One region of the Cellulomonas shaoxiangyii genome, then DNA from elsewhere that is predicted to be linked to it. Evidence: predicted binding sites of a transcription regulator. Region 1 holds the regulator's gene; the other holds the start of a gene.
The links. Region 1 encodes LexA, which represses DNA repair genes until DNA is damaged. Its sites were predicted from a motif close to TCGAACANNTGTTCGA; they were not measured.
Positions count from the first base shown of each region.

Region 2: uvrA (excinuclease ABC subunit UvrA) is a predicted target of LexA. The motif match lies at 3,986-4,001, and genes of this name have one in related genera.

Region 1 covers NZ_CP039291.1:2,291,510-2,306,195, reverse strand. The annotation lists gene hflX (GTPase HflX) at 1-784, shown strand, start outside; gene E5225_RS10445 (S9 family peptidase) at 883-2,973, shown strand; gene E5225_RS10440 (ATP-dependent DNA helicase) at 3,013-5,220, shown strand; gene E5225_RS10435 (L-lactate dehydrogenase) at 5,294-6,295, shown strand; gene lexA (transcriptional repressor LexA) at 6,377-7,144, opposite strand; gene E5225_RS10425 (LysM peptidoglycan-binding domain-containing protein) at 7,446-7,868, shown strand; gene nrdR (transcriptional regulator NrdR) at 8,121-8,624, shown strand; gene E5225_RS10415 (DUF5302 domain-containing protein) at 8,756-8,944, shown strand; gene serA (phosphoglycerate dehydrogenase) at 9,056-10,255, opposite strand; gene E5225_RS10405 (CotH kinase family protein) at 10,353-12,449, opposite strand; gene E5225_RS10400 (polyphosphate polymerase domain-containing protein) at 12,541-13,392, opposite strand; gene E5225_RS10395 (DUF4956 domain-containing protein) at 13,389-14,072, opposite strand; gene E5225_RS10390 (HelD family protein) at 14,235-14,686, opposite strand, start outside.
Region 2 covers NZ_CP039291.1:1,721,680-1,736,365, reverse strand. The annotation lists gene uvrC (excinuclease ABC subunit UvrC) at 1-471, opposite strand, end outside; gene E5225_RS07960 (OsmC family protein) at 539-1,048, shown strand; gene uvrA (excinuclease ABC subunit UvrA) at 1,087-3,954, opposite strand; gene E5225_RS07950 (glycoside hydrolase family 15 protein) at 4,079-5,950, shown strand; gene E5225_RS07945 (MBL fold metallo-hydrolase) at 5,947-6,654, shown strand; gene E5225_RS07940 (acyl-CoA dehydrogenase family protein) at 6,678-7,841, opposite strand; gene E5225_RS07935 (YciI family protein) at 7,952-8,245, shown strand; gene E5225_RS07930 (TerC family protein) at 8,304-9,377, opposite strand; gene E5225_RS07925 (VOC family protein) at 9,650-10,087, opposite strand; gene uvrB (excinuclease ABC subunit UvrB) at 10,121-12,226, opposite strand; gene E5225_RS07915 (hypothetical protein) at 12,304-12,753, opposite strand; gene coaE (dephospho-CoA kinase) at 12,990-13,619, opposite strand; gene rpsA (30S ribosomal protein S1) at 13,758-14,686, opposite strand, start outside.

The DNA of each region.
Region 1 (14,686 bases):
CGAGCTGGACCGCCGGCGCATCCGCAACCGGATGTCGAAGCTGCGTCGCGAGATCGCCGCCATGGCGCCGGCGCGCGAGACGAAGCGCGCCTCGCGCAAGCGCAACGCGATCCCGTCCGTGGCGATCGCGGGCTACACCAACGCGGGCAAGTCCTCGCTGCTCAACCGGCTGACGAACGCGGGCGTGCTCGTCGAGAACGCGCTGTTCGCGACGCTGGACCCGACGGTCCGGCGGGCGGAGACGTCCGACGGCCGCGTGTACACGCTCGCGGACACCGTGGGCTTCGTGCGGCAGCTGCCGCACCAGCTCGTCGAGGCGTTCCGGTCGACGCTCGAGGAGGTCGCGGACGCCGACCTGATCCTGCACGTCGTGGACGCGTCGCACCCGGACCCCGAGGGGCAGATCGCCGCGGTGCGGCACGTGTTCGCCGACATCCCCGGCGCGATGGACGTGCCCGAGATCGTCGTGCTCAACAAGGCGGACCTCGCGGCGCCGGACGTGGTCGCGCGGCTGCGGTCGCGCGAGGTGCACTCGGTCGTGGTCTCGGCGCACACCGGCGAGGGGATCGCGGAGCTGCAGGCGCTCGTCGCCGACCAGCTCCCGCGGCCCGGCGTGAGCGTCGACGTCGTGGTCCCGTACGACCGCGGCGACCTGGTCAGCCGCGTGCACGAGCACGGCGACATCGACCACGAGGAGCACACGGGCGACGGCACGGTCCTGCGGGCGCGCGTCGACGCGGACCTGGCGGCCGAGCTCGAGCGCGTGGCGGTCCGCGGCGCCTGAGCGCTCCCGTGCACGGCACCGGACCCGGTGCGCGGGGCCCCCACGGGCCCGGCGTGCCGGGTTCCGCGCGTCGGGGGGAGCGTGCCTAGGGTGCGTGGGTGATCCCCGCCGACCTGGACCTCCTGCGCACCCCCGGCGCGCCCGCCCTGCTGCCCGACGGCAGCGCCGCCGTCGTCGCAGTCGTCGGGCCCGACACGTCCCTCGACGCCTACCGCGGCGAGCTGTGGCTCGTCCCGGTGGACGCGAGCGCGGCCGACGAGTCGGCCGCCGACGGCCCGGACGGGTCCGGCACGGGCCGCGCCCGCCGGCTGACCCACGGGCACCGTGACACGGCCCCCGTCGTGTCGCCGGACGGCCGCTGGGTCGCCTTCTGCCGCGCGCCGCTGACCGGGGGGCCGGCGCAGGCCCACCTCGTCGCGGCGACCGGGGGCGAGCCGGTGCCCCTGACGGACGCGCCCCTCGGCGTCTCCGCACCGTGCTTCTCGCCCGACGGCGAGCGGCTCGCGTACGTGGCGCGCGTCCCCGAGGACGGGCGGTACGCGCCCGGTGGCGACCCGTCCGCCGAGGCGCCGCGGCACGTCACGACGTTCCGCTACCGGATGGACGGGGTGGGCTTCGTGCACGACCGGCCGCAGCACGTGCACGTGCTCACCGTGCCGGCCGACCCGGGCGCCACGGACGCGCTCCCGGAGCCCGTGGCGCTCACCTCCGGCGCGTGGGACGTCACGGACCCGCGCTGGCTCCCCGACGGCGACGCGCTCGTCGCGACGTGCACGCGGCACGCGGGGCGCGAGCGGGACGTGCGCCGGGACGCCGTCGTCGTGCCGGCACGTGAGCGCGGCACCGACGCCGCGGCGCTGCCGGCGCTCACGGACGCCGACGCCGGGAGCACGCTGCAGGTCGCCGGGGTCCGCCCCACCGCCGACGGCGCCGCGCTGTGGCTGCACGCCCGCGACCTCGGGCCCGACGGCCAGGACACCGTGGCGGCGCTGACCGGCCTGTACCGGCTGCCGCTGACGGGCACCGGTGCGGCGACGCGGGCCGCGGGCGTCGCCCGGCGGCTCACGGACCCGGAGACGACCGACCTGTCCGACGCGGTGCTCGTGCCGCTCGAGGACGGTGCCCTCGTCGCGGTCGAGGAGCGGGGTGCGGTCACGCTCGCCCACGTGGGCGACGACGGCACGCTGCGCACGCTGCTCGACGCGCCCCACGTGGTGCTCGGCGCGGACGCACCGGTCGCGGGCGGACCCGCCGTGGTCACGGCCGCCGGCCCCGTGACGTCCGGCGCGGTGCTGCGGGTCGACCCGGGCACGGGCGCCGTCGCGACCCTCGCCGACTGGTCCGCGCCGCTGCGCGCGACGGGACGCGTGCGCCGGCCGCTCGACCTGACGGCGACGTCGCCCGACGGCTACGAGGTGCACGGCTGGCTCGTCACGCCCGATCCCGAGCGGTGGGGCGCGGGGCCGCACCCGACCCTGCTGATGATCCACGGCGGCCCGTTCGCGCAGTACACGCACGCGCTGTTCGACGAGGCGCAGGTGCTCGCCGGCGCCGGGTACGCCGTCGTCCTGGGCAACCCGCGCGGGTCCGCGGGGTTCGGGCGGGCCCACGGGCGCGCGATCCGGCAGGCGTTCGGCACGGTGGACACCGACGACGTCCTCGCGCTGCTCGACGGGGCGCTCGCGCAGCACCCCGACGTGCTCGACGGGGCTCGCACGGGCGCGCTCGGCGGCTCCTACGGCGGGTACCTCACGGCCTGGCTGACCACCCGCACCGACCGGTTCGCGGCCGCCGTGGTGGAGCGGGGGTTCCTCGACCCGGTGAGCTTCACGGGCTCGGCCGACATCGGCTGGTGGTTCGGGCTCGAGTACGTCGGCGACCACGGGACCCCCGAGGGGCTCGCCGCCGTCGCCGCGCAGTCGCCGATGGCGCACGTCGGGCGCGTCCGCACGCCGACGCTCGTCGTGCACTCCGAGCAGGACTGGCGCTGCCCGGTCGAGCAGGGGCAGCGCTGGTTCGTCGAGCTGCGCCGCCGCGGCGTCGAGGCGGAGCTGCTGCTGTTCCCCGGGGAGGGGCACGAGCTCACCCGCTCGGGACGCCCGCGCCACCGCGTGAGCCGGTTCGAGCACCTGCTCGGCTGGTGGTCGCGGCACCTGCCCGCGGGTGCCGGCGTGGCCGCCGGGGGATGACGGGCGGGGAGGGTCGGCGGCCGCGACTACGCTGACGCGGTGCACCAGGCCCGGACGTCCGACCCCACGCCCGCGGCGGCTGACGCACCCCGGGACGGTACGCGGGCGGCCCGCGCCGCCGCTGCCCACGCGTCCGTCGAGGAGCTGCTGGACCTGGCCGTCGGCGCGCTCGGCGGTGGCCGGCGCGAGGGCCAGCACACCATGGCGCTCGCGGTCGCGGACGCGCTCGCGGGCGGGGAGCACCTGCTCGTCCAGGCCGGCACCGGCACGGGCAAGTCGCTCGGCTACCTCGTGCCGGCGGTCCGTCACGCCGTGACGGAGGACGAGCGCGTCGTCGTCTCGACCGCGACGCTCGCGCTCCAGCGCCAGGTCATGACGCGCGACCTCCCGCTCGTGACCCAGGCGCTCGCGGGCCGCCTGCCGCGGCCCGCGGACATCGCGCTGCTCAAGGGGTGGCACAACTACCTCTGCGTGCACAAGGTCGCGGGCGGCTACCCCGACGACGACCAGGGCGCGCTGTTCGACGTGCCCGAGCGGCCCGGCGCGGCCGACCACCCGGCGCCCGCGGCCGAGGAGGGCGACCGCGAGACGCTCGGCGAGCAGGTTGTGCGGGTGCGGGAGTGGGCGCAGGAGACCACGACCGGCGACCGCGACGACCTCGTGCCCGGCGTGGCGGACCGCGCGTGGCGGCAGGTGTCGGTGACGGCCATGGAGTGCCTGGGATCGAGCTGCCCGATGCTCCAGGAGTGCTTCCCCGACGCCGCGCGGGCACGGGCGCGCGAGGCGGACGTCGTGGTCACCAACCACGCGATGCTGGGCATCGCCGCCACCGGCTCGCCCAACGTCCTGCCGGAGCACGACGTCCTCGTCGTCGACGAGGCGCACGAGCTCACCGACCGGGTCACGGCGCAGGCCACGGCGGAGCTCTCGGTCGCCACGATCGACCACGCCGCCCGGCTCGCCCGGCGGCACGGCGGCGTCCCGACGACCGACCTCGACACCGCCGCGCAGCACCTCGCGAGCGTGGTGGTGCCCCTGCCCGAGGGGCGCTTCCCCGACGGGCTGCCCGAGGAGGCCCGGCTCGCCGTCGCGGCGGTCCGGGACGCGGCACGCACGCTGCTCACCGTGCTCAAGCCGGACGCGTCCACCAAGGGCCGCGACGGCGCGGAGGGCGGCATCAAGATGGCGAACGCCGCCATGCTGGCGCTGTTCGAGACGGCCGAGCGCATGGCCGCCGACCCCGACGACCTGCGTCACACCGTGCTGTGGTGCGCGCGCGGCGAGGACCGGCGCGGTCAGGTGACCACCCGGCTGCACGCCGCCCCGCTGGCCGTCGACGGCCTCGTGCGCACCCAGCTGCTGGCCGGGCGGACGGGGGTGCTCACGTCCGCGACGCTCGCGCTCGGCGGCTCGTTCGACCCCGTCGCCCGCGCCCTCGGGCTCGCGGGACGCACCGACGCCGCGCCGACCGGCCCGGCGCAGGTGCGCTCCGCAGGCACCGTGACGGAGGCGGGTGCGGGCACGGCCACGCCCGGCGCCGGGAGCACGCGCGCGGACCCCGGACGCGCGGACGCGGGGCGCTGGCGCGGGCTCGACGTGGGCAGCCCGTTCGACTACCCGCGACAGGGCATCTGCTACGTCGCGCGTCGGCTGCCCACGCCCGGTCGCGAGCCGGCCACGGACGCCCAGCTCGACGAGATCGCGACCCTCGTCGAGGCAGCCGGGGGGCGCACGCTGGGCCTGTTCACCTCCCGCCGCGCCGCCCAGGTCGCGGCCGAGGCGATGCGCGCGCGCCTCGACGTTCCCGTGCTGCTGCAGGGCGACGACCAGCTGCCGACCCTCGTGGCGCGGTTCGCCGCGGACGAGCCGACGTGCCTGTTCGGCACGCTGTCGCTGTGGCAGGGCGTCGACGTGCCGGGCCCCGCGTGCCGGCTCGTCCTCATCGACCGCATCCCGTTCCCGCGCCCGGACGACCCCGTGCGCTCGGCCCGGTCGGACGCGGTCGCCGCGGCCGGCGGCAACGGGTTCATGGCGGTGTCCGCGACGCACGCGGCGCTGCTGCTCGCGCAGGGCGCCGGTCGGCTCGTGCGCTCGGGCGACGACCGCGGTGTGGTCGCCGTCCTCGACCCTCGCCTCGAGACGGCGCGCTACGGCGAGTTCCTGCGGCGCTCGATGCCGCCGTTCTGGCGCACGACCGACCGGGACGTCGTGCTCGCCGCGCTGCGACGTCTGTCCGCGTCCGGTTAGCCTGCCAGGGGACGCGCTTCCGGGTGGGTGCGCACCGTGTGCAGCGGAGCCCGTGACGAGGGGAACGATCGCCATGACGCAGGAGCCCGAGGGCGACGACGGCACGCTGGCCGTGCCGACGCCGCAGCGCCGCACGTCCAAGCTCGGCATCGTCGGGGCCGGCGCGGTCGGCTCGACCATGGCCTACGCGGCGCTGATGCGCGGCGCGGCCCGCACGGTCGCGCTGCTCGACGTCAACCGGCAGAAGGTCGAGGCGGAGGTCCTCGATCTCAGCCACGGCATCCAGTTCATGTCGATGGCCGAGGTGGTGGGGTCGGACGACGTGTCGGTGCTCGCCGACTGCGACGTCGTGGTCTTCACGGCCGGCGCCAAGCAGCGGCCCGGTCAGTCGCGCCTCGACCTCGCCGAGGCGACCATCTCGCTCGTGCGCAAGGTGCTGCCGGGGATCGTCGAGGTGGCCCCGAACGCGGTCTACGTCATGGTGACGAACCCCGTCGACGTCGTCACGTACGCCTCGCTGCAGATCTCGGGGCTGCCGCCGGCCCAGCTCTTCGGCTCGGGCACCGTGCTCGACTCCTCGCGCCTGCGCTACCTCATCGCGCGGCACACCGGCGTGGCGGTGCAGAACGTGCACGCGTACGTGGCCGGTGAGCACGGCGACAGCGAGCTGCCGCTGTGGAGCTCGGCGTCGATCGGCGCGGTGCCGCTGCTCGAGTGGCCGGGCGTCGGGGGCCACGGGCCGCTCACGAGCGAGGTGCGCGAGGCCATCGCGCACGAGGTCGTCGAGTCGGCGTACCGGATCATCGAGGGCAAGGGCGCGACCAACTACGCGATCGCGCTGGCGGGCTCGCGCATCATCGAGGCCGTCCTGAAGGACGAGCAGCGCATCCTGCCCGTGTCGTCGCTGCTCGACGGCTACCTCGGGATCTCCGACGTCTGCCTGAGCGTGCCGACGGTCGTGGGTGCCTCGGGCGTCGCCGAGCGCCTCGAGGTGCCGATGTCGTCCGACGAGCTGCTGGGGCTGCGGCGCTCCGCCGAGGCCGTCCGCACCGTCGCGCGGCGCTTCGGGTTCTGACGGGGACGAGGCACTGCGCACGACGCGGGCCGGACGGCGAGGAGGTCGCCGTCCGGCCCGCGTCGTGCGGCCCGACGTCCGTCAGAGGCTGCGCAGCACGCTGACCACGCGGCCGAGGACGGTGGCCTCGTCGCCCAGGATGGGGGAGTAGGCGGGGTTGTGCGGCAGGAGCCACACGTGCCCGTCGGTGCGCTTCAACGTCTTCACGGTCGCCTCGCCGTCGATCATGGCCGCGACGATCTGGCCGTTCTCCGCGACCGGCTGGCGGCGCACCACGACCCAGTCGCCGTCGCAGATCGCCGCGTCGACCATCGAGTCGCCCGCGACCCGCAGGAGGAAGAGGTCTCCCTCGCCGACCAGCTGCCGGGGGAGCGGGAACACGTCCTCGACGACCTGCTCCGCGAGGATCGGCCCGCCGGCGGCGATCCGCCCGACCACCGGCACGTAGGACGGGGCCGGTGCGCCGTCGCGCTCGGGCGCGTCCGTGCCCAGGTCGACGCCGCGGGCGGGGGGCAGCGTGCCGACGGTCCGCGCGTCGTCCGGCTGCACGACCTCGATCGCGCGCGGCCGGTGCGGGTCGCGACGCAGGAAGCCCTTGCGCTCGAGCGCGGTGAGCTGGTGCTTGACGCTCGAGGGGCTCGTGAGGCCGACCGCGTCGCCGATCTCGCGCATGCTCGGGGGGTACCCGCGGGCCTCCACCGACGCGCGGATCGTGTCGAGGACGAGGCGCTGGCGCGCCGTGAGCCCGTCGGAGGCCCCGTCGGCGCCGAGCTCGACGACCGTCGCCGCGGCGCTCGTGACGTCCTGCGCGGCCGTCGCGGCCGTCCTGGTCCCGCCCTGCACGCCCACGGCGCCTCCTGATCCCTGCGCTGGTCCCTGCTCGGTCCTTGCTGGTCCTTGCCCGGTCCGTGCTCCGGCCGTCCCTGCCGTGCGTCCCGCGGCCCTGCCGCCGCGCCGCCCGCCGCGTCCGTGCTGGTCAGGGGGCCGTGTCGGTGGTCGGTGGTGCACTTCGTGACGCGCCCCAGCCTAGGGGTGCACGGGTGCCGGATCAAACATCTGTTCGAGCGTGTCTCGACGGATGTCGGAGGCGTCTGCTAGAACTCGTACAGGCGTTCGACGAACAGGTGTTCGAGACGACGGAGGACAGGACATGAGCGCGATGACGATCGCACCGGGCCGGATCGCGGCCGGGACGACGGCCGGACCGACGGGCGGGGCGGGGCGAGCGGCCCCCGGGCGCCCGTCGGCACGGGTGGCGCGCACGACCGCGGCGGAGGCCCCGCTGCGGCTCACGGCGCGCGGCCGCCTCGTCGTCTGGCTGCTGGCGCTCACGCTCGCGGTCGCGTCGGGCGTCGGTGGCGCCGCGCTGTCGGCCCGGGCGGACGGCCCGCGGGGCGGGACCGAGGTGGAGCGCGTCGTGGTGGCGCCGGGGGAGACGCTCTGGGGCCTGGCCGCCGCGGTCGCCGGCCCCGGCGACGACGTGCGCGACGTGGTGCTGCAGCTCATGGAGCTGAACGAGCTGCCGGCGGGCGGGCTGCAGGCCGGGCAGACGGTCGTGGTCCCCGCCCGCTGAGCGTCCGGTCGGACCCGGAGGTACGCGTGCCTCCGTCGGGCCCGGAGGCACGCGTGCCTCCGTCGGACCCGGGCACGTGTGCCGCGGGCACCCGCGCGGACGGGCGTGCCGGCAGGGCCCACGCCGACCGGCCGCGGCGGGCGCACCGGCGGTCGTGCTTGCGACCGTTCTCCGCACGGCCTACCGTCACCACGTCCTACCGGTCGACGGGCGCCCCGGCGGCCGCGGCACGCCGCTCCCGAGAGGTCCCTCGTGCACTGTCCGTTCTGCCGGCACACCGACTCGCGGGTCGTCGACTCCCGTACGTCCGACGACGGGTCCTCCATCCGGCGGCGTCGCCAGTGCCCCAGCTGCCACCGCCGGTTCACGACGGTCGAGACGGCCAGCCTGTCGGTCGTCAAGCGCTCGGGCGCGACGGAGCCGTTCAGCCGCGAGAAGATCGCGAACGGCGTCCGGAAGGCGTGCCAGGGTCGTCCCGTCAGCGAGGACGACCTCGCGCTGCTCGCGCAGAAGGTCGAGGAGACGCTGCGCTCCGCCGGCTCGGCCGAGATCGACGCCTACGAGATCGGCCTCGCGATCCTGGGGCCGCTGCGGGAGCTGGACGAGGTCGCGTACCTGCGCTTCGCGAGCGTGTACCAGGCCTTCGACTCGCTCGACGACTTCGAGGCGGCCATCACGGTGCTCCGCGCGGAGCGGGAGCAGCAGGGCGCGGCGGACGCCGCCGCCGGCGCGTCGGCGGACGAGCCCGCCCGCTGAGCAGCCGCCCGGCAGGACGAGCCGCAGGGCGCTCGGCCGGGGTCGTCCGGCTCGCCGGCGGGGGTATCGACTGGTGCCATCGGTCGCCGTCCGGCACCCTGGGGTCTCCCGAGGACGACGGAGGTGCCCCCATGGTGAACGACGACCGGCCGAACGCGGCCAGCGACGAGGCGAAGGCCCGGTTCCGCGAGGCGCTCGAGCGCAAGAAGACGCAGGGCCACCGCACGGCCGACGGCACGCGCAACACGGGCCAGGTGCACGGCTCCGAGACCGCCGGCCCCACGCAGCGGCGGTTCCAGCGCAAGTCGGGCTCCGCCTGACCGACCGGCCCGGTGCGCCCGCGTGGCGCACGTGCGCCACGACCAGCGGCGCGTCACCCCTCGGGAGGTGACGCGCCGCTGGTGTGCGTGCGCAGGAGCCGGCGCGCGCTGTCAGGACAGCAGCCGCAGGCGCAGCGACTCGGGCCGGCCGGCCAGCGCCTGGACGACGGCGGGGTCGATGAGCGTGCTCACGTCGGTGACGACGTACCCCAGCTCGCCGCGCGTCGCCAGGAGCTGGCCCTCGATGTTCACGCCGTGCTCCGCGAGCGTGGCGTTGATGGTTGCCAGCACGCCCGGCACGTTGCGGTGCAGGTAGGCGATGCGGTGGGCGTCGGGACGCTGGTCGAGGGCGAGGTTGGGCAGGTTGACGGACAGGTTCGTCGAGCCGGTGGCGAGGTGGTCGCGCACCTTGTTCGCGACGAACCGGCCGATGGCCTCCTGCGCCTCCTCGGTCGACCCGCCGGTGTGCGGGGTGAGGATGACGTTCGGCAGGCCGCGCAGCTCCGACTCGAACGGGTCCCCCTTGCGCTTGGGCTCCACGGGGAAGACGTCCACCGCGGCGCCCGCGACGTGGCCGGACAGCACCGCCTCGCGCAGCGCGGCGTAGTCGACGACGAACCCGCGCGACAGGTTGAGGAAGACGGCCCCGGGGCGCATGCGCGCGAACTGCTTGGCACCGAACATGCCCGCGTTGCCCGAGCGGCCGTCGACGTGCAGCGTCACCACGTCGGCCGTCTCGAGCAGCTCGTCCAGCGTGTCCATGCGGCGCGCGTTGCCGAGGGCGAGCTTCTCGGCGGTGTCGTAGAAGACCACCGACATGCCGAGGTTCTCCGCGAGCACGGACAGCTGCGTGCCGATGTTGCCGTACCCGATGATGCCGAGCGTCCGCCCGCGGACCTCGTGGGCGCCCGTGGCGGACTTGTTCCAGACACCCGCGTGCATCTCGGTGTCGAGCACCGTGAGCCGGCGGGTCAGCGCGATGATGTCGGCGATCGCGATCTCGACGACCGACCGCGTGTTCGAGAAGGGCGCGTTGAACACGGCGACGCCGCGGTCCGCGGCCGCGTGCAGGTCGATCTGGTTGGTCCCGATGCAGAACGCCCCGACGACCTCGAGGTCGGGCGCGGCGGCGAGCACCTCGGCCGACACGTGCGTCTTCGAGCGGATCCCGAGCACCTGGACGCCGGCGAGGGCCTCGATCAGCTCGCCCTCGTCGAGCGCACCCGTCCGGGTGACGACGTCGAAGCCGGCCGTCTCGAGGATCTGGCGGGCCTGGGGGTGGAGGTTCTCCAGCAGCAGCGCGGTGGGCACGCCCCATGGTGCTCCCGGTCCGGGTCGTGGACCAAAGCCGTCCCGTGGACCGGACGCCGTGCCCGCCTCGTGCCGGGCACGGCGTCCCGCCGCCGCGTCACCGCGCCGTGCAGGTCAGGGCCGGTGTGCCCTCGCCTCCCGACGTGGTGGCCAGGAACCCGAAGCTGGTGGAGGCGGCCGGTCGCAGCGCGGCGTTCCAGCCGGCGTCGCGGGCCTGCAGCGTGCTGCCCGACGCGGTCACGGTCGCGTTCCACGCCTGGGACAGCGTCGTGCCGGCGGGCAGCGTCACGCCGACCGTCCACCCCGCCACGGCCGCCGTGCCCGCCGTGACCGTGATCTCGCCCTGGAAACCGCCCGGCCACCGGGACACGGCACGGAACGTCGCCGTGCACCCCGCGGGCGCGGACGTGGGCGTGGCCGTCGGGGTCGGGCCGGCCGTGGGAGTCGCGGTCCGCGTCGGTGTGGGTGTCGGTGTGGGTGTCGGTGTGGGAGTGGGCGTCCGGGTCGGCGTCGGCGTCGGCGTGGCCGTGGGCGTGGGCACGGGCGTCGCGGCCGCGCCCCATGCCTGCGGGCCGTCGAGCCAGGCCGCCCGGCGCAGCGCCCAGTCCTGCACCTCCTGCACCTGCCCGCGCCACGTGCCCGTGGTGGACGTGATGAACGGGCCCACCATGCGGGTCGTCAGGCGCGGGTAGCGCCGCACGTCCCGCGCCGCGGCGTTCTCCACCTGTGCCGACAGCGTCGCCACCCGCTGGCGCAGCGCGGCGTCCGAGAGCGGTCCGCGCCGCAGCTCCTGCCAGCGTGCGCGCACGCGGTTGGCGAACGCGGGGTCCGCCATCAGGATCGTGAACCAGTCCGTGGCCACGGGCTGGCGCGTCTGCTGGTACTGCCACCCGGCGGTCTGCTCGTTGCCGAAGTACCCGCCGACGCCGAAGGTGAGGTCGTAGTCCCACAGCGGGCCCGCCGTCAGCAGCCCGCCGCGGTCCTTGTACAGGTAGAGGCTGCGGTAGTAGGCGTCCATGTTGCGGCTCAGCTCGTTGACGATCACCAGGTCGACGAACGAGCCCACGTCGATGAGCGACGGGTACCCGGTCGCCGGGTCGGCGCGCCCCGGCCCGTGCAGGACGTCGTGCAGTCGTTGCACGTACGCCGTGATGTACGCCCGCTGCTGGGCGACGAGGTCGTCGGGGTCGTGCACCTCCAGGTCGGTCCAGCAGGTGGCCGTCGCGCCGGCGCACGACAGCGTCGGGCCCTCCGTGGCCTTCCACTCGAACTTCAGGATGTACCCGCCCTCGACCGCGGGGGCCGTGACGTCGTCGGCGTCGAGCTTCTTGAGGTCCAGGCGGTCCTTCTGGTTCTTGATGGTCTCCAGCAGGAGGTAGACGCCCCGGTAGTCGTCCGCGGCGACGGGAGCGGCGTCGTCGTTGACGTAGACCTCGACGAACCGGTACCGCGGCACGGCGAGGCCCATCTCGCGCCCGAGGTCGAGCACGAGGGCCTCGCGCACGAGCGACTTGTCGGCGTACGGACCGCGCAGCACCCAGTCCGACTCGGCGGGCATGCCGAAGAAGGGCAGGTCGAGGTCGTCGTCCTGCGCGTCGCGCAGCTCGAGGCGGTACGGCTTCTTGTCGAACATGCGGCTGGACTGCCCGCGCAGGCGGTACCCGGCCCGGCCGACGAGCGTCGGATCGGCGGTGAGCGACGTCGTGCCGCCCGCCGGCTGGAACTCCATGGCCGCGACCGAGTGGTAGTCGTCGGCGACGGGGCCGCGTCCGTAGGAGTCGAGCAGCAGCACCGGGAGGTCGTGCGCCGTCGTCACGGCGGTGGCGACGTACTGGGCGGTGCCCGGCTCACCGGTCGGCGTGCCGCCGCTGAACGCCTGCGCCCGGACCTCCGTGCTGCGGGTGAGCCGCAGGGGGGAGGCGTACACGGGGGACGACGCCGTGGGGGCGGACCCGTCGGTCGTGTAGCGGACCACGGCGCCCGTGACGGCCGTGCCGAGCGCGACGGACACCTCGCCCGTGAACGTGCCGGGCGGGACGGAGAAGGTGACGTCGCCCTGCAGGCCGGTGTCGACGGCGGCCGGCAGGGGCGCGGCCCGGCCGGGTCCGGCGGACGCGGGCAGCGCGCCCGCCGGGAGGACGAGGGCCGCCACGACGGCGGCGGCGGCGAGCGTGCGACGGACGGGGTGCGGCATGACGAGCCTCCTCCGGCCCGGGACGGGCCGCGTGCGGTGCCGGCGGGACGACGGCGGTGTCGGGTGCGGGCGGGTGCAGTGAGCAGGACGGTCAGCGCGGGTCGGGCGGCGTGGCGTGGGGGAGCAGGTGCCGGTGCAGGGTGCGGCTCCACCGGGTCGCGGGGAGCTCGCGCCGCAGGGTCGCCAGCCCCGTGGCGTACTTCGAGATGCGCACGGGGCGGTGCCCGAGGGACCAGAGCGCACGGTCGGCGGCGGACGCGGTCGACCCGCTCTTGGTCTCCACCACCGCGAGGCGCCGCAGGTGCAGCGGCGTGCGTCCGTCGTCCCACGTGAGGTCCACGTCGACGGTGAGCCGGCTCGCCGTGCCCGGCAGCAGCAGGGTCGCGCGGGCGTACCGCGTGACCAGCACCGGCGCGAGCACGAGGTCGTCGGCGCCGACGACGCCGCGCGCGGTGAGCGTCGCGCACACGAACGCGCGGCCGGGCGCCACGTCGGCGCGGTGCTCGAGCGCGTGCTCCACCCGCTCCTTGACGGTCGTCCCGCGGCTGCCGCGGGTCTTGACCTCGAGCCAGCAGGCCGCCGAGTCCACGTACGTGCGGGTGCGGACCTTGAAGCGCTGCCGACGGCGGTGGGCGGCGAGGCGGTACGCGAGCAGGTCCGGTGTGTCGAAGTACACCGACTCGTAGTCGAAGACGCGCAGGTCGCCGATCCGGAGCACGCGCGCGTCCGTGGGCAGCCCCCGCAGCAGCGCCTCGACCGCGTCGAGCGGGACCAGGTACTTGCGGTCCACCCGCGTCTGCAGCGCGGCGGTGGCGACGAGCGCGTCGAGCCCGACGGTCCCGAGCCGGGCGAGGGGCTCGGCGAGCGCGGCGCGGTCGGGTCGGGGGGCGGCGGCGAGGCCGCGCGCCGGCAGGACCGCGGCGGCGGCCGTCGCGGCCGTCACGGGGTCGTCCCGGGCGCGGAACCGGACCACGTGCCCGCGGGCGCCGCGCCGGGGGACGACGTCGCGGTGCGTGCGAGTGCGCTCGTGCGCACGACCGGCGTTCCGGCCCGCCGTCCGGTGCGGCGACGCCCCGACGGCGGCGTCAGCACCTCGTAGCGGACGTCGACCCAGGTCGTGTCGTCGACGAGGTCGACGCGCTGCACGCTGACCGTGTGCACGCGGGCACCGAGCAGGCCCTCGAGCCGCGCGACGAGCGCGACCTCGTCGACGTGCGCACCGTCGAGCACCAGCTCCTGGCGGCGGTGGCGCTGCAGCAGGCGCGGGTGGTCCGCGGCGAGCACGGCGACGAGCAGCAACGCCATGAGCGCGGGCCCCTGCCACGGCTCGGGCGCGGGCAACGCCCCGAGGATCCCCAGCGCGAGCGCGGCGAAGTAGTACGCGACCTCGCGCTGGCCGATCTCGGTGGACCGCAGCCGGATGATCGAGAGCACGCCGAAGAGGCCGAGACCGAGCCCGGCGCCGACGCCGCCGGAGCCGAGCGACGCAGCGACGGCGAGGACGCCCACGTTGACGCCGATGAACGCCACGACGAGGTCGCGGCGGCGGTGGCGGCGGAAGTACGTCCACGTGAGCAGTGCCACGGCCACCAGGTCGGCGGCGATGAGCACGAGTCGGTCCATGACGCGGTGCACCCCCTGCAGTGGCGTCCAGCCGTCCGCCCGGTGAACTGCCGGTGGACGGTGTGCGAACGACAGGGACATTGCGTGCGGGGCGCGCACGGGGTCAACGTGCTAAACGATTTCCATAACGATATCGACATCGTTTTCCAGGAATTGCCAGATTCAGTCGGCGAGCCCCGTCGGCAGCGGCCGGGAGTGCACGACCTCGAGCACGCGGGTCGGGCGCGTCATCGCGACGTACAGGTCGCCCCCGGAGGCCGCCAGCACCTCCGCCGGCTCCACCAGCACCACCGCGTCGAACTCGAGCCCCTTCGCCTGCGTCGGCGTCAGCACGACCAGCGGCGCGTCGAGGTCGACCACGTCACCGGTCGGGGGCGTCCGCCCGAGGCCGCGCAGCGCCTCGAGCAGCGCCGCGGTGCGCGCACCGACCGCGATCACCGCGGTCCGCCCCGCTCCGGCCTCTCCGCCCACCTCGGTCGCGAGCGCGTGCGCGGCGGCCGCCGCCGTGGGGACCAGCGCGGCGTCGTCGGCCGCGCGGGTCAGCCGCAGCGCGTCCGGCACCTCGCGTGCGGACGTCTGCGGGGTGAGGGGCAGCCGCGCGGCGCGGGCGACCC
Region 2 (14,686 bases), 570 kb from region 1:
CGAGCACGTGCGGACCGGGAAGACGCGCAGCAGCAGGTCGACGGTCTCGCGGATGGCCCACGCGTGCGCGTACGGCCCGAAGTACCGCGTGCCCGCACGCTTGGCGCCGCGCATGACCTGCACGCGCGGCACCTCGTCGGCCATCGTGACGGCGAGGTACGGGTACGACTTGTCGTCGCGGTACTTGACGTTGAACCGGGGGTCGAACTCCTTGATCCAGGAGTACTCGAGGGCGAGCGCCTCGACCTCGGTGCCGACCACGGTCCACTGCACCGACGCCGCCGTCGTCACCATCTGCTGCGTGCGCGGGTGCAGGTGCGCGATGTGCTGGAAGTAGCTGTTCAGCCGGTTGCGCAGGCTCTTGGCCTTGCCGACGTAGATGACGCGGCCGTGCTCGTCGCGGAAGCGGTAGACCCCGGGGGCGTCGGGGATCTCCCCCGGCGCGGGACGGTAGGTGGCGGGATCGGCCATGGGTTCGAGCCTAGTTCGCCCGACCGACACACCCCGCCGCCGGACCCCCCGCTCGTAGGGTGGCCGCATGCCGCCGATGCACACGTACACGGTCGACCTGCGGTGGACGGGCGCCGGCGACGCGGGCACCGCCACGTACACGTCGTACGGGCGCGACCACGAGCTGTCCGCCCCCGGCAAGCACGTGCTCGCCGGGTCGTCCGACCCGGCCTTCCGGGGCGACCCGGCACGCTGGTCGCCGGAGGAGCTGCTGGTGGGTGCCCTCGCGCAGTGCCACATGCTGTGGTTCCTGCACCTCGCGGCACAGCGCGGCGTCGTGGTCGCGGGCTACGTCGACCACCCGACGGGCGTCATGCGCGTCGAGGCGGCCGGGCACGGCCAGTTCACCGAGGTCGTGCTGCGGCCCCAGGTGCGCGTGCTGGCGGGGACGACGCTCCCCGACGGCACGCCCGTGTCCGACCCGGTTCTCGCCGAGGTCCACCGCGCGGCGCACGAGCACTGCTTCGTCGCGCGCTCGGTGAACTTCCCCGTGCGTCGGGAGCCCGCGCCGCTCACCCGCGGCGCCGCGGACGCCTGACGCCGGTCCCGACGTCCACCGGTCGCCGCCCCCGCGGCTCACGCGCTGGCGCCGACCGGCTCCCGTTCCGCGTCGAGCACGTCGGCGAGGAACCGGCCCGTGTGGCTCGCCTCGACGCCCGCGACGTGCTCGGGCGTCCCCTCGGCCACCACCGTCCCGCCGCCGTTGCCGCCCTCGGGGCCCATGTCGATGACCCAGTCGGCGTTCTTGATGACGTCGAGGTTGTGCTCGATCACGATGACCGAGTTCCCCTTGTCGACGAGGGTCTGCAGCACGCCGAGGAGCTTGCGGATGTCCTCGAAGTGCAGCCCCGTGGTCGGCTCGTCGAGGACGTACACCGTGCGACCGGTGGAGCGTCGCTGCAGCTCGGCCGCCAGCTTGACGCGCTGCGCCTCGCCGCCCGACAGCGTGGGCGCCGGCTGCCCGAGCCGGACGTAGCCCAGGCCCACGTCGACGAGCGTGCGCAGGTGCCGGGAGATCGCCGGCACGGCGGCGAAGAACTCCGCCGCCTCGGCGATCGGCATGTCGAGCACGTCCGCGACCGTCTTGCCCTTGAAGTGCACCTCGAGCGTCTCGCGGTTGTACCGCGCGCCGTGGCACACCTCGCACGGCACGTAGACGTCGGGCAGGAAGTTCATCTCGATCTTGAGCGTGCCGTCGCCCGAGCACGCCTCGCACCGGCCGCCCTTGACGTTGAACGAGAACCGGCCGGGCGTGTAGCCGCGCACCTTGGCCTCGGACGTCTCCGCGAACAGGCGGCGGACGTGGTCCCACACGCCCGTGTACGTCGCGGGGTTGGACCGCGGCGTGCGGCCGATCGGCCCCTGGTCGACGTGCACGACCTTGTCCAGGTGCTCGAGGCCGGTGACGCGCCGGTGCCGGCCGGCGACCTGGCGCGCGCCGTTGAGCTCGTTCGCCATCACCGTGTAGAGGATCGAGTTCACGAGCGTCGACTTGCCCGACCCGGACACCCCGGTCACGGCCGTGAGGATGCCGAGCGGGAACGACACGTCGACACCGCGCAGGTTGTGCTCGCGGGCGCCGACGACCGTGACGACGCGCTCGGGGTCGACCGGCCGGCGCGTGGCCGGCGTGCCGATCGAGCGCCGGCCCGACAGGTACGCACCGGTCACGGACTCCCGCGAGTCGAGCAGGCCCTGCAGGTCGCCGGAGTGCACGACGTGCCCGCCGTGCTCGCCCGCCCCGGGGCCGATGTCGACGATCCAGTCGGCCGTGCGGATGGTGTCCTCGTCGTGCTCGACGACGATGAGGGTGTTGCCGAGGTCGCGCAGGCGCGTCAGGGTGTCGATCAGCCGGCGGTTGTCGCGCTGGTGCAGCCCGATCGACGGCTCGTCGAGGACGTAGAGCACGCCGACGAGCCCCGACCCGATCTGCGTCGCGAGCCGGATGCGCTGGGCCTCGCCGCCCGACAGCGTCCCCGCGGGCCGCATCAGCGACAGGTAGTCCAGACCGACGTCCAGGAGGAAGCCCAGGCGTGCCTGGATCTCCTTGAGGACCTGCGCCGCGATGGCACGCTCGCGCTCGCCGAGCTCGAGCTGGTCGAGGAACGTGCGCGCCTCGTTGATCGGCAGGTCGCAGACCTCGGCGATGGACCGTCCGCCGACCTTCACGGCGAGCACCTCGGGCTTGAGTCGCGCGCCCTTGCAGACCGGGCACGGGACCTCGCGCATGTAGGCCTCGTACTTCTCCTTGCTCCACTCGGACTCGGTCTCCGAGTGGCGGCGCTCGAGGAACGTCAGGACGCCTTCGAAGCCCGTGGAGTAGGTCCGCTCGCGCCCCCACCTGTTGCGGTAGCGGACCTTGACCTCGTGGTTCTCGCCGTGCAGCACCGCGTCCTTCGCGCGCTTGGGCAGCGCACGCCAGGGCGTGTCCATCGAGAAGCCCATGTCCTGCGCGAGGGCCGTCAGCACCCGCGTGAAGTACTCCGACGACACCTGCGACCACGGCGCGACGGCGCCCTGGCCGAGCGAGAGCTCGTCGTCGGGGATCACGAGGTCGGGGTCGACCTCGAGCCGCGAGCCGATGCCCGTGCACTCCGGGCAGGCGCCGTAGGGCGCGTTGAACGAGAACGTCCGCGGCTCGATCTCGTCGAGCGTGAGCACGTGGTCGTTGGGGCACGCCCGCTTCTCGGAGAACCGGCGCTCGCGCTCCGGGTCGTCCGCGTCGGCGTCCACGAGCTCGATGACGAGCAGGCCGCCGGCGAGCAGCAGCGCGGTCTCCACGGAGTCCGTGAGCCGGCGCTGCACCCCCTCGCGCGAGACGAGGCGGTCCACCACGACCTCGATGTCGTGCTTGAGCTTCTTCTCCAGCGTCGGCGGCGTGGCGAGCTGGACGACCTCACCGTCGACGCGGGCGCGCGAGAAGCCCTTGCCCTGCAGCTCGCGGAACAGCTCGGCGTACTCCCCCTTGCGGCCCCGGACGACCGGCGCGAGCACCTGGTAGCGCGTGCCGTCGGGCAGCTCGAGGAGCCGGTCGACGATCTGCTGCGGCGTCTGCGCCGTCACGCGCTCGCCGCACACCGGGCAGTGCTGCGTGCCGGCGCGCGCGAACAGCAGGCGCAGGTAGTCGTACACCTCGGTGATCGTGCCGACGGTCGACCGCGGGTTGCGGTTGGTCGACTTCTGGTCGATCGACACGGCGGGCGAGAGGCCCTCGATGAAGTCGACGTCCGGCTTGTCCATCTGCCCGAGGAACTGGCGCGCGTACGCCGACAGCGACTCGACGTAGCGGCGCTGCCCCTCGGCGAAGATCGTGTCGAAGGCGAGCGACGACTTGCCTGACCCCGACAGACCCGTGAACGCGATGAGGGCGTCCCGGGGCAGGTCGAGGTCGACGTTGCGCAGGTTGTGCTCCCGGGCACCGCGGACCACGAGGCGATCGTTCACAGCGGACGAGTCTACGTGCGGCGACCGACAATCGCACACGTGTTCGACGTCACTCGCCGGAGGGGAACACCGGCGGACGCGGACCGGCGCGCGTCCGGGACGGGCGCCCACCATGCTGGACGCGATGACCACCCCGCCCGCCCCGGCCCGCCTGCTGCCCGGTCAGTCCCCCATCGGTGACTACGCGGTCATCGGCGACGGCCACACCGCCGCGCTCGTGTCCCTGCACGGGTCGGTCGACTGGTTGTGCCTGCCGCGCTTCGACTCCGACGCCTGCTTCGCCGCGCTGCTCGGCACGCCCGATCACGGGCGGTGGTTGCTCACGGTGCCCGACGCGACCGAGGTGACCCGACGCTGGCGCGGCGACTCGTTCGTGCTCGAGACGACCTACCGCTCCCCCTCGGGCACGGCCGTGGTGACGGACGCGATGCCGCTCGGCGACGGTCGCGCCGACCTCGTCCGTCGCGTGGTGTGCACGCAGGGCGAGGTCGTGGTCGCGCACGAGTGGACCGTCCGCCTCGGCTACGGGTCCGTGGAGCCCTGGGTCCGGCACGAGCGGGACCCCGAGGGCAACGACACGATCCGGGCGCTCGCGGGGCCCGACTCGCTCGTCCTGCGTGGCGACCGGCTCCCCCACGCGGTCGACCGGCACCACCGCGACGAGGTCGTGCTGGCCGCCGGGGAGCACCTCGAGCTGGCGCTCACCTGGATCCCGTCGTGGGCGGAGGTCCCGCCGCGGCTGACGATCGAGGACCGCGTCGACTCCACGGCCATCGCCTGGGGCCTGTGGGCGCGCGACTGCGCCTACGCCGGCCCGTACCGGGAGGCGGTCGTCCGCTCGCTCCTGGTCCTGCGGATGCTCACCGACGCGACGACGGGCGGCATCGTGGCCGCGGCCACGACGTCCCTCCCGGAGTCCCCCGGCGGCGCACGGAACTGGGACTACCGGTTCTGCTGGCTCCGCGACGCGGCGCTCACGCTCGAGGCGCTGATCGAGCAGGGGTTCCGGGAGGAGGCGACGGAGTGGCGCGACTGGCTCATGCGCGCGGTCGCGGGAGACCCTCGCGACCTGCAGATCATGTACCGGCTCGACGGCAGTCGACGCCTGCCGGAGCTGACGCTCGACCACCTGCCCGGGTACGCGGGCTCACGGCCGGTGCGGGTCGGGAACGCCGCGGTCGGGCAGGTGCAGCACGACGTCCTGGGTGAGGTGATGAGCGCGCTCGCGACGGCGCGCGTGGCGGGCCTCGCGGAGACGGACGACTCGTGGTCGCTCCAGTGCCACCTCGTGGAGGCGCTGGTGGCCGACTGGAGGGAGCCCGACCGCGGCATCTGGGAGGTCCGCGGCGAGCCGCGCCACTTCACGCACTCGAAGGTCATGGCGTGGGCCGCGGTCGACCGTGCGGTGCGCGCGGCGGAGACCCACGGGCTGGACGCGCCCCTCGAGCGGTGGCGCGCCACGCGGGACGAGATCCACGCCGAGGTGCTCGAGCACGGGTGGTCCGCCGAGCTCGGGACGTTCGTTCAGCACTACGGCGCCCGGCACACCGACGCGTCGCTCCTGCAGCTCCCGCAGGTCGGCTTCCTGCCCGCACAGGACCCGCGCGTGCTCGCCACGATCGCCGCCGTGCGCGCCGAGCTCGAGGTCGCGCCGGGCCTCGTGCTGCGCTACCGCACGGACCGGACGGACGACGGGCTCGCGGGCGCCGAGGCGCCGTTCCTCGCGTGCTCGTTCTGGCTCGCCGACGCCCTCGCCCGCGCCGACGACCTCGCGGGCGCGACGGCCGTCCTCGACGCGCTCGTCCCGCTCGGGGGCGAGCTGGGCCTGCTGGCCGAGCAGTACGACCCGGCGACCGGCAGGATGCTCGGCAACGTCCCGCAGGCGCTGTCGCACCTCGCGCTCGTGCGGGCCGCGCACAGCCACGACCTCGCCCAGCGGCGCGCCGCGGGGCGGCGAGCGGAGCCGGCCACGGCCGGTCGGGAGGATGCGACGTGACCTACACCGGGGACGTGCGGGTCGGCGGGCCGACGGCGGTGCGCGTGCTGGACGACGCCGAGATCCGCAAGGTCGCCGTCGGGCCGTCCGACAACAACGGCTACCTCGTGACGTGCCGGCGCTCGGGCGCGCAGCTGCTCCTCGACGCGGCCGCCGACCCCGACCGGCTGCTCGCGCTCGTCCGCGAGGGTTCCGGCTCGGCGCGGCTCGACGTCCTGCTCACGACGCACCGCCACGCCGACCACGTCGGCGCCCTGGCCTCGGTGGAGGCCGTGACCGGCGCGACGCTCGCCGCGGGCGCCGACGACGCCGACGCGATCGCCGACGCCGTGGGCCGCCCGGTCCGCCGCCGGCTCGTGGACGGCGACACCCTCACGCTCGGTCACCTGGTGCTCGAGGTCGTCGCGCTGCGGGGGCACACGCCGGGATCCGTCGCGCTCGCCCTGCGCGAGCCGGATCGCGTCACCGCCCCCGACGCCGTCCCCGGCCGCGTGCACCTGTTCACGGGCGACAGCCTCTTCCCGGGCGGCGTGGGGGCGACGGGAGGGGACCCGGACCGGTTCGCCCAGCTGATGGACGACGTCGTCGCGCGGGTGTTCGACCGCTTCGACGACGCCACGTGGGTGTACCCCGGGCACGGGCGGGACACCACCCTCGGCGCCGAGCGCCCGCACCTCACCGAGTGGCGCGCGCGGGGGTGGTGACCGGCCGTCGGCGCCGCCCGCGGTCAGCCCTCGAGCGGTCCCAGGACCGACGCCGCGACGGTCGCGTGCGCCGACTCGTCGTCCGACGGGTGGTAGATGCCGGCCAGCACGTCCCGGTAGAGGCGTGCCAGCTCGCTCCCCGTGAAGTACGCGCCGCCGCCGGACACCCGCAGCGCGAGGTCCACCACGTCGCGCGCCGTCTCCGTCGCGCGCACCTTGAGGCCGACGAGCTGCGCGAACCACCGCACGCCGTGGTCGGCCTGCTCGTCGACGTCGCGCGCGAGGGCGAACACCTGGAGCTCCGCGCCGTCCTGCGCGAGGGCCGCATCGGCGACCTTCCAGCGGATGTCGGGGTCCTGCGCGTAGCTGCGGCCGCCGTGCTTGAACGACGTCCGGCGCCGCGCGTGCTGCACGCCCAGCTCGAGGGCCCGGCGCCCGATCCCGGTGTACACCGCGGCGAGGAGGACCTCGAACACGGCGAACAGCGCGAAGATGAACGGGTCGGCGCTCGGTCCGACGGGCAGGCGACGGTGCACCCGGTCGGCGGGTGCGTACGCGCCGTCGAGCACCGTCGTCGCGGACTGCGTGGCGCGCATGCCGAGCGTGTCCCAGTCGTCCTTCGTCGTGACGCCGCCGTCGGCGCGGGAGACGACGCCGTGCACGAGGCGGGGGTCGTCCGGGTCGGCGTCGTCGAGCCCGAACGTCGCCAGGCGCGTCCACACGGGCGACAGGGACGTGAAGATCTTCGTGCCGTAGTACCGGTACCCGCCGTCCTGCGTCCGCTCGGCCCGCGTCCGCGAGCCGAACATGACGAGGTCGTTGCCGGCCTCCGAGTTGCCGAACGCGAACACCTCGCCCGCGGCGGCGTCGCGCAGCACGTGCTCCACGGAGTCGTCCCCGCGGGCGACGAGGACCGCCGCGAGACCGGTGACGACGAGGTGCATGTTGACGGCCAGCGCCGTGGCGGGCGCCGCGGCGGCGAGACGCGCCTGCTCGCGTGCGACCTCCTCGAGCGTGAGGCCCGCACCGCCGAGGCGCTCGGGGACGAACGCGGTGAGGTAGCCCGCCGCGACGAGGTCGGCGAGGTCGTCGTGCGGGAACGTGTTGTCCCGGTCGTGCGCGTCGGCGCGGCCGTGCACGCGCGCGAGCAGGTCGTCGGTCAGCAGCGTGCGCAGGGACCGGGTCACCGGCCACCGCCCGTCGTGGAGGTCATGCGTCCACTCTGCCACCGCCGCGCGGCCGGACCGCCGGGCGGGCCCGCCTCCGTGGCGGTCGTCACCTGCGGCAGGATGACGCCATGACGCTCTTCGCCGTCCGCTACACCTACGACGACCGCACGGACGTGCGCGACGCGGTGCGCCCCGAGCACCGCGCGTGGCTCGCCGGGCTGGCCGACGCCGGCGCGCTGCTCGGCTCGGGACCGTTCGCCGACGACGCCGCGGCCGGCGCCCTCCTCGTCCTGCGAGCGCAGGACGAGGAGGCCGTGCGCGCGCTGCTGCGCCAGGACCCGTTCGCGCGCGAGGGTCTCGTCGCCGCGACCGAGGTGCGCACCTGGCAGCTCGTGCTCGGCCCCTGGGCCGCCGCCGACTGACCCGTCGGGGCGGCGAGGGGCCGGGACGGGCCACCGGAGGGGGTGGCCCGCCCGTGCGTCACGACCGGCGGTCGTCCGTCTCCGTGGCTGCGTCGTCGGTCCCGTCGAGCTGGACGCCGAGCTGCGCCTCCTGGGCGGAGGCGTGCTGCAGAGCGCTCGCGGTCGCGTCGCGCCGCGTCCGTCGCAGCGACAGGACCGTGGTCAGGACCAGCGTCACGAGGATGAACCCGAGGGACACCGGCGTGGAGATCTCCGGGACGGCCGTGACGTGCTCGCCGCCGTTGATGAAGGGCAGCTCGTTCGTGTGCAGGGCGTGGATGACGAGCTTGATGCCGATGAACCCGAGGATCGCGCCGAGGCCGTAGGACAGGTAGACGAGCTTGTCGAGCAGGCCGTCGATGAGGAAGAACAGCTGGCGCAGCCCGAGCAGCGAGAACGCGTTCGCGGCGAAGACGAGGTACGTCTCCTGCGTCAGCCCGAAGATCGCGGGGATCGAGTCGACCGCGAAGATGATGTCGGCCGTGCCGATCGCGACCATCACGATGAGCATCGGCGTCATGTACCGGCGGCCGTCGCGGCGCACGATCATCTTGTCGCCGACGTAGTCGTCGGTCGTCGGGAACAGGCGCCGTGTCAGGCGGAGGACGGCGTTCTCCTTGAAGTCGCCCTCCTCCTCGCTGCCCGAGCGGATCTGCGCCCACGCGGTGTACAGCAGGAAGGCGCCGAACAGGTAGAAGATCGCGCTGAACCGCTCGATGAAGGCCGCACCGACGAAGATGAAGATCGTCCGCAGGACGAGCGCGATGGTGATGCCGATCAGCAGCACCTTCTGCTGGTAGAGCCGCGGGACGCGGAAGCTCGCCATGATGAGCACGAACACGAAGAGGTTGTCGATCGACAGGCTCTTCTCGGTGATGTACCCGGCGAAGTACTCACCGCCGTACGTGCCGCCCGCGACGATCCACACCACCACGCCGAACAGCACGGCGATGCTCACGTAGCCGGCGGACCACCACGCGGACTCGCGCAGCGTCGGCTCGTGCGGCGAGCGCACGTGGCCGACGTAGTCCACGGCGAGCATGAGCACGATGGCGCCGACGGTGACGGCCCACACCCAGACAGGAACGTCCACAACAGGACCTCTCGATCGGTACGACGGATGACCGGAGGTCTCTTCCGCCCGCGCACGCGTCGGCCCAGCGGGCCCGAGGCGTGCGACGCAGCCGACGCACCGGGCCGGCAACGCTGGCGACCGTGATGACGATGACGTCGTGGGGAGTACTCCCCTCCGCGGCCCATCATAGGTGCCGGGGCCCACCCCGGTCCCCCGGGAGCCGCGGAGGGCGCAGGGTGCGCTGCGTCACCGCCCGTACGGGGCGGGTGCCGCGGCCGGGCGCGGGGTGCTCAGACCAGGCAGAACTCGTTGCCCTCGGGGTCGAGCAGCACGATCCAGTAGCCGGAGCCCGGCTCGTCGAACTCCCGCACCACCTGCGCTCCCAGGTCGGCGAGCTCCGCCGCCCGGGCGCGCACGGCGGCCCGGTCCGGTTCCGCGCCGCGGGGGCCCGCGCCGGGCAGCCCGACGTCGAGGTGCACCCGGTTCTTCGCCGACTTCCCCTCCGGTACGCGCTGGAGGAAGACCCGTGGCCCCGCGCCGGCGGGGTCGACGATGGCGTAGCCGTCGTTCCACCGCTCCTCCGGCATCCCCCAGGCCCGCAGTGCCGCCTCCCAGTCGGCGAAGCCGTCCGGCGCCGGCTCCTCGACGTAACCGAGCACGTGGGCCCAGAACGTGCCGAGCGCGCGCGGGTCGAGCGCGTCGAAGGTCAGCTGCATCCTGCGGTCCACGTCGTCGTCCCCTGTCGTGTCAGGCCGGTCGTGTCAGGCGGTTGCCGAGTGCATCTGCCGCAGCTCCTTCTTGAGCCCGGAGATCTCGTCGCGCAGCCGCCCGGCGAGCTCGAACTGCAGCTCCGCCGCGGCGGCGTGCATCTGGTCGGTGAGCTGCTGGATGAGGTCCCCGAGCTCGCCGGCCGCCACCCCCACGAGACGCGTGCGCTCGTCGGTCGGAGCCGTCCGCGAGCCCAGCCCGGGGACCGGCGCCTTGCCGCGGCTCGCCTGGCGCCCGCCGCCGCCCAGGAGCTCGGCGGTGTCGGCGTCCTCGCGGGCCAGCAGGTCGGTGATGTCGTTGATCTTCTTGCGCAGCGGCTGCGGGTCGATGCCGTGCTCGCGGTTGTAGGCCACCTGGCGCTCGCGCCGCCGGTTGGTCTCGTCGATCGCGGTCGCCATGCCCGCCGTGATGCGGTCCGCGTACATGTGCACCTGCCCCGAGACGTTGCGGGCGGCGCGCCCGATCGTCTGGATGAGCGAGGTGCCGGAGCGCAGGAACCCCTCCTTGTCCGCGTCGAGGATCGCCACCAGCGACACCTCCGGGAGGTCGAGACCCTCGCGCAGGAGGTTGATGCCGACCAGCACGTCGTACTCACCCATGCGCAGCTCGCGCAGCAGCTCGACGCGCCGGAGCGTGTCGACCTCCGAGTGCAGGTACCGGACCCGCACGCCCTTCTCGAGGAGGTAGTCCGTCAGGTCCTCGGCCATCTTCTTCGTCAGCGTGGTGACCAGGACGCGCTCGTTCTTGTCCACCCGGTCGCGGATCTCGCCGAGGAGGTCGTCGATCTGGCCCTGCGTCGGCTTGACGACGACCTCGGGGTCGATCAGGCCCGTCGGACGGATGATCTGCTCGACGAACCCGTCGGACACGGACAGCTCGTAGTTGCCGGGGGTCGCCGACAGGTACACGGTCTGCCCGATCCGGTCGACGAACTCCTCCCAGCGCAGCGGCCGGTTGTCCGTGGCGCTCGGCAGGCGGAACCCGTGGTCCACGAGGGCCCGCTTGCGCGACATGTCGCCCTCGAACATCGCACCGATCTGCGGCACGGTCACGTGCGACTCGTCGATGACGAGCAGGAAGTCCTCGGGGAAGTAGTCGAGCAGCGTGTTCGGCGCCGACCCGGGCGCGCGGCCGTCGATGTGCCGCGAGTAGTTCTCGATGCCGGAGCACGAGCCGACCTGCCGCATCATCTCGATGTCGTACGTGGTCCTCATCTGCAGCCGCTGCGCCTCGAGGAGCTTGTTCTGCCGCTCGAGCTCGGCGAGCCGTTCCTCGAGCTCCAGCTCGATCCCGGCGATCGCGCGCTCCATGCGCTCCGGCCCGGCGACGTAGTGCGTCGCGGGGAAGACGTGCACCTGCTCCTCGACCCGCACGACGTCGCCGGTCAGCGGGTGCAGCGTGGCGATGGCCTCGATCTCGTCCCCGAAGAACTCGATGCGGATCGCGAGCTCCTCGTACACCGGGATGATCTCGACGGTGTCGCCGCGCACCCGGAAGGTGCCGCGCGTGAACGCCATGTCGTTGCGCGAGTACTGCATCGTGACGAACTGGCGGAGCAGCCGGTCACGGTCGACCACGTCGCCGACGTTGAGCGTGACCATGCGGTCGACGTACTCCTGCGGCGTGCCCAGGCCGTAGATGCAGGACACGGACGCGACCACGATGACGTCCCGGCGGGTGAGCAGCGAGCTCGTCGCGGAGTGCCGCAGCCGCTCGACCTCCTCGTTGATCGAGGAGTCCTTCTCGATGTAGGTGTCGCTCTGCGCGATGTACGCCTCGGGCTGGTAGTAGTCGTAGTACGACACGAAGTACTCGACCGCGTTGTTGGGCAGCAGCTCGCGGAACTCGGTCGCCAGCTGGGCCGCCAGCGTCTTGTTCGGCGCCATGACGAGCGTCGGCCGCTGGAGCTTCTCGATCAGCCAGGCCGTCGTGGCCGACTTGCCGGTACCCGTGGCGCCCAGCAGGACCACGTCCTTCTCGCCCGCGCGCACGCGCTCGGTGAGCTCGGCGATGGCGGTGGGCTGGTCGCCGCTCGGGGTGTACTCCGACACCACCTCGAACGGCGCGACGGTCCGCTGCAGGTCGGTCACGGGGCGCATGACGTCAACGGTACGACCGACCACCGACACACGTGGCGTCCGGGTCCGGGCGTCCGCCCAGGGCGTACGCCCGGCCGTCAGTCGCCGCTGTAGGACACGTGCGCGCCGGCATCGGCGGCCGACACCATCGCCGCGTAGCGCTGCATGAACGCCCGGTACGCGGTGAAGCCGGCGATCTTCCGCTTGGTCATCGGCACGAGCCCCGACATCGCCGACTGCTTGAGCACGAAGCTCTGGATGACCGTGCGCGCCGTGACCCGCCCCACCGCGCGGTCCACCTCGACGTCGAAGTGCAGGACCGGCTCGTTGTCCTCGCGCGTGAGGTCGCGCACGACCATCCGCAGCCGGTTCGCCTCACGGTCCAGCGGCCGCACCCATCCCTGCGCGTCCTCGACCGCCGCGGCGGCCTGCGTCGCGAGGTCGAGCACCTGGGCCGCCGTCAGCGCACCCGTCGCCAACGACACCGACGCCTTCGACTGCACCGGGCGCGCCTCCCAGCCCTGCACGCCCATCGCCTGGAGCGCCATGGTCCCTCCGGGGATCCGTCCGGCCGCGGCGGCCGTCCACGGCCGCCATCGGTGGCGCTGCTGTGCGCCACTCGCTCCATCGACGCGTGGGAGCGCGTGCACGCGCGTTCCCGCTCCGCGTTCACCCGGTCGGCCCAGGTGGGCCCCCCCGCCCGGATGACGGACCGAGGTCCGTGGCGCGTCGCCCGGGCAGGCAGGGCGGGACGCACCCGTGCCGAGGTTCGCCCGAACGGTCCTCAGGCGTGCTCGCCGGCCTCCTCGGCCGCCCGCTCCGCGGCGAGCCGCTCCCACAGGTCGTCCACCTGGCGCTCGAGGTCCGCGTCGCCGCCGGTGCCGTCGAGCACCACGTCCGCCGCCGCGAGCCGTTCCTCGTCGCGGGCCTGCGCGGCAACGCGCGCCTCGGCGTCGTCGCGGGACATCCCGCGCAGGCGCACGAGCCGCTCGACGCGCAGCACCGCCGGTGCGTGCACGACGACGACCACGTGGAAGCGGTCCGCCTGGCCGGTCTCGACCAGCAGCGGGATGTCGTGCACGACGACGGCGCCCGGGTGTGCCGTCGCAGCCGCGGCCTCACGCTCGCCGGCGAGCCGCCGCACGACCGGGTGCACGATCGCGTCGAGCCGGGCGCGCGCCTCCGGGTCCGCGAACACGACGCGCGCGAGCGCCGGCCGGTCGAGCGCGCCCTCGCCGTCCAGCACCTCGGTCCCGAACGCCTCGACCACCGAGGCGAGGCCCGCGGAGCGCGGCGCGACCGCCTCGCGCGCGAGCAGGTCGTGGTCGACCACCACCGCTCCGTGCCCGGCGAGGCGCCGCGCCGCCACCGACTTGCCCGCCGCGATGCCACCCGTCAGACCGATGCGCTGCACGGGCCCATCGTGGACCCCGCGGGTGCCCGCGCGCGAGCGCCAGGCGCGCGCCGGTCGGGGCCGGGGAACGCCGACGGCCGGCCACCCCGAGGGGTGACCGGCCGTCGGTGACTGCCTGCGGGCGCGAGCCCGCGTGCGTCAGTTGCCCGTGAGCTTCTCGCGAAGCGCCGCGAGCGCCTCGTCCGACGCGAGGGTGCCGGTGGCCTCCTCGGTCGAGGACGAGTAGGTCGACGGCACCGGGCCCGCCGAGGAGGACGACGAGGACGAGGACGACGAGGCCGTCGACGACGAGGAGCTGGACGCACCCTCGGTCGTGGCCTCGAGGTCCGCGCGGGTCGCCTCGGACACCTGCTTGCGGTGCGCCTCCCAGCGCTCGTGCGCGGCCGCGTACTGGGCCTCCCACGTCTCGCGCTGCGACTCGAAGCCCTCGAGCCACTCGTTGGTGGTCGGGTCGAAGCCCTCGGGGTACTTGTAGTTCCCCTGCTCGTCGTACTCCGCCGCCATGCCGTACAGCGCGGGGTCGAAGTCGTCCGACTCGGGGTCGAAGCCCTCGTTCGCCTGCTTGAGCGACAGCGAGATCCGGCGACGCTCCAGGTCGATGTCGATGACCTTGACGAAGACGTCGTCGCCGACCTGCACGACCTGCTCCGGGATCTCGACGTGGCGCACGGCCAGCTCCGAGATGTGCACGAGGCCCTCGATGCCGTCCTCGACGCGCACGAACGCACCGAACGGGACGAGCTTCGTGACCTTGCCGGGCACGACCTGGCCGATGGCGTGCGTCCGGGCGAACGCCTGCCACGGGTCCTCCTGCGTCGCCTTCAGCGACAGGGAGACGCGCTCACGGTCGAAGTCGACCTCGAGCACCTCGACCGTGACCTCCTGGCCGACCTCGACGACCTCGGACGGGTGGTCGATGTGCTTCCAGGACAGCTCGGAGACGTGCACGAGGCCGTCCACGCCGCCCAGGTCGACGAACGCACCGAAGTTGACGATCGACGAGACGACACCGGGCCGCACCTGACCCTTCTGCAGCGTCTGCAGGAAGGTGGAACGGACCTCGGACT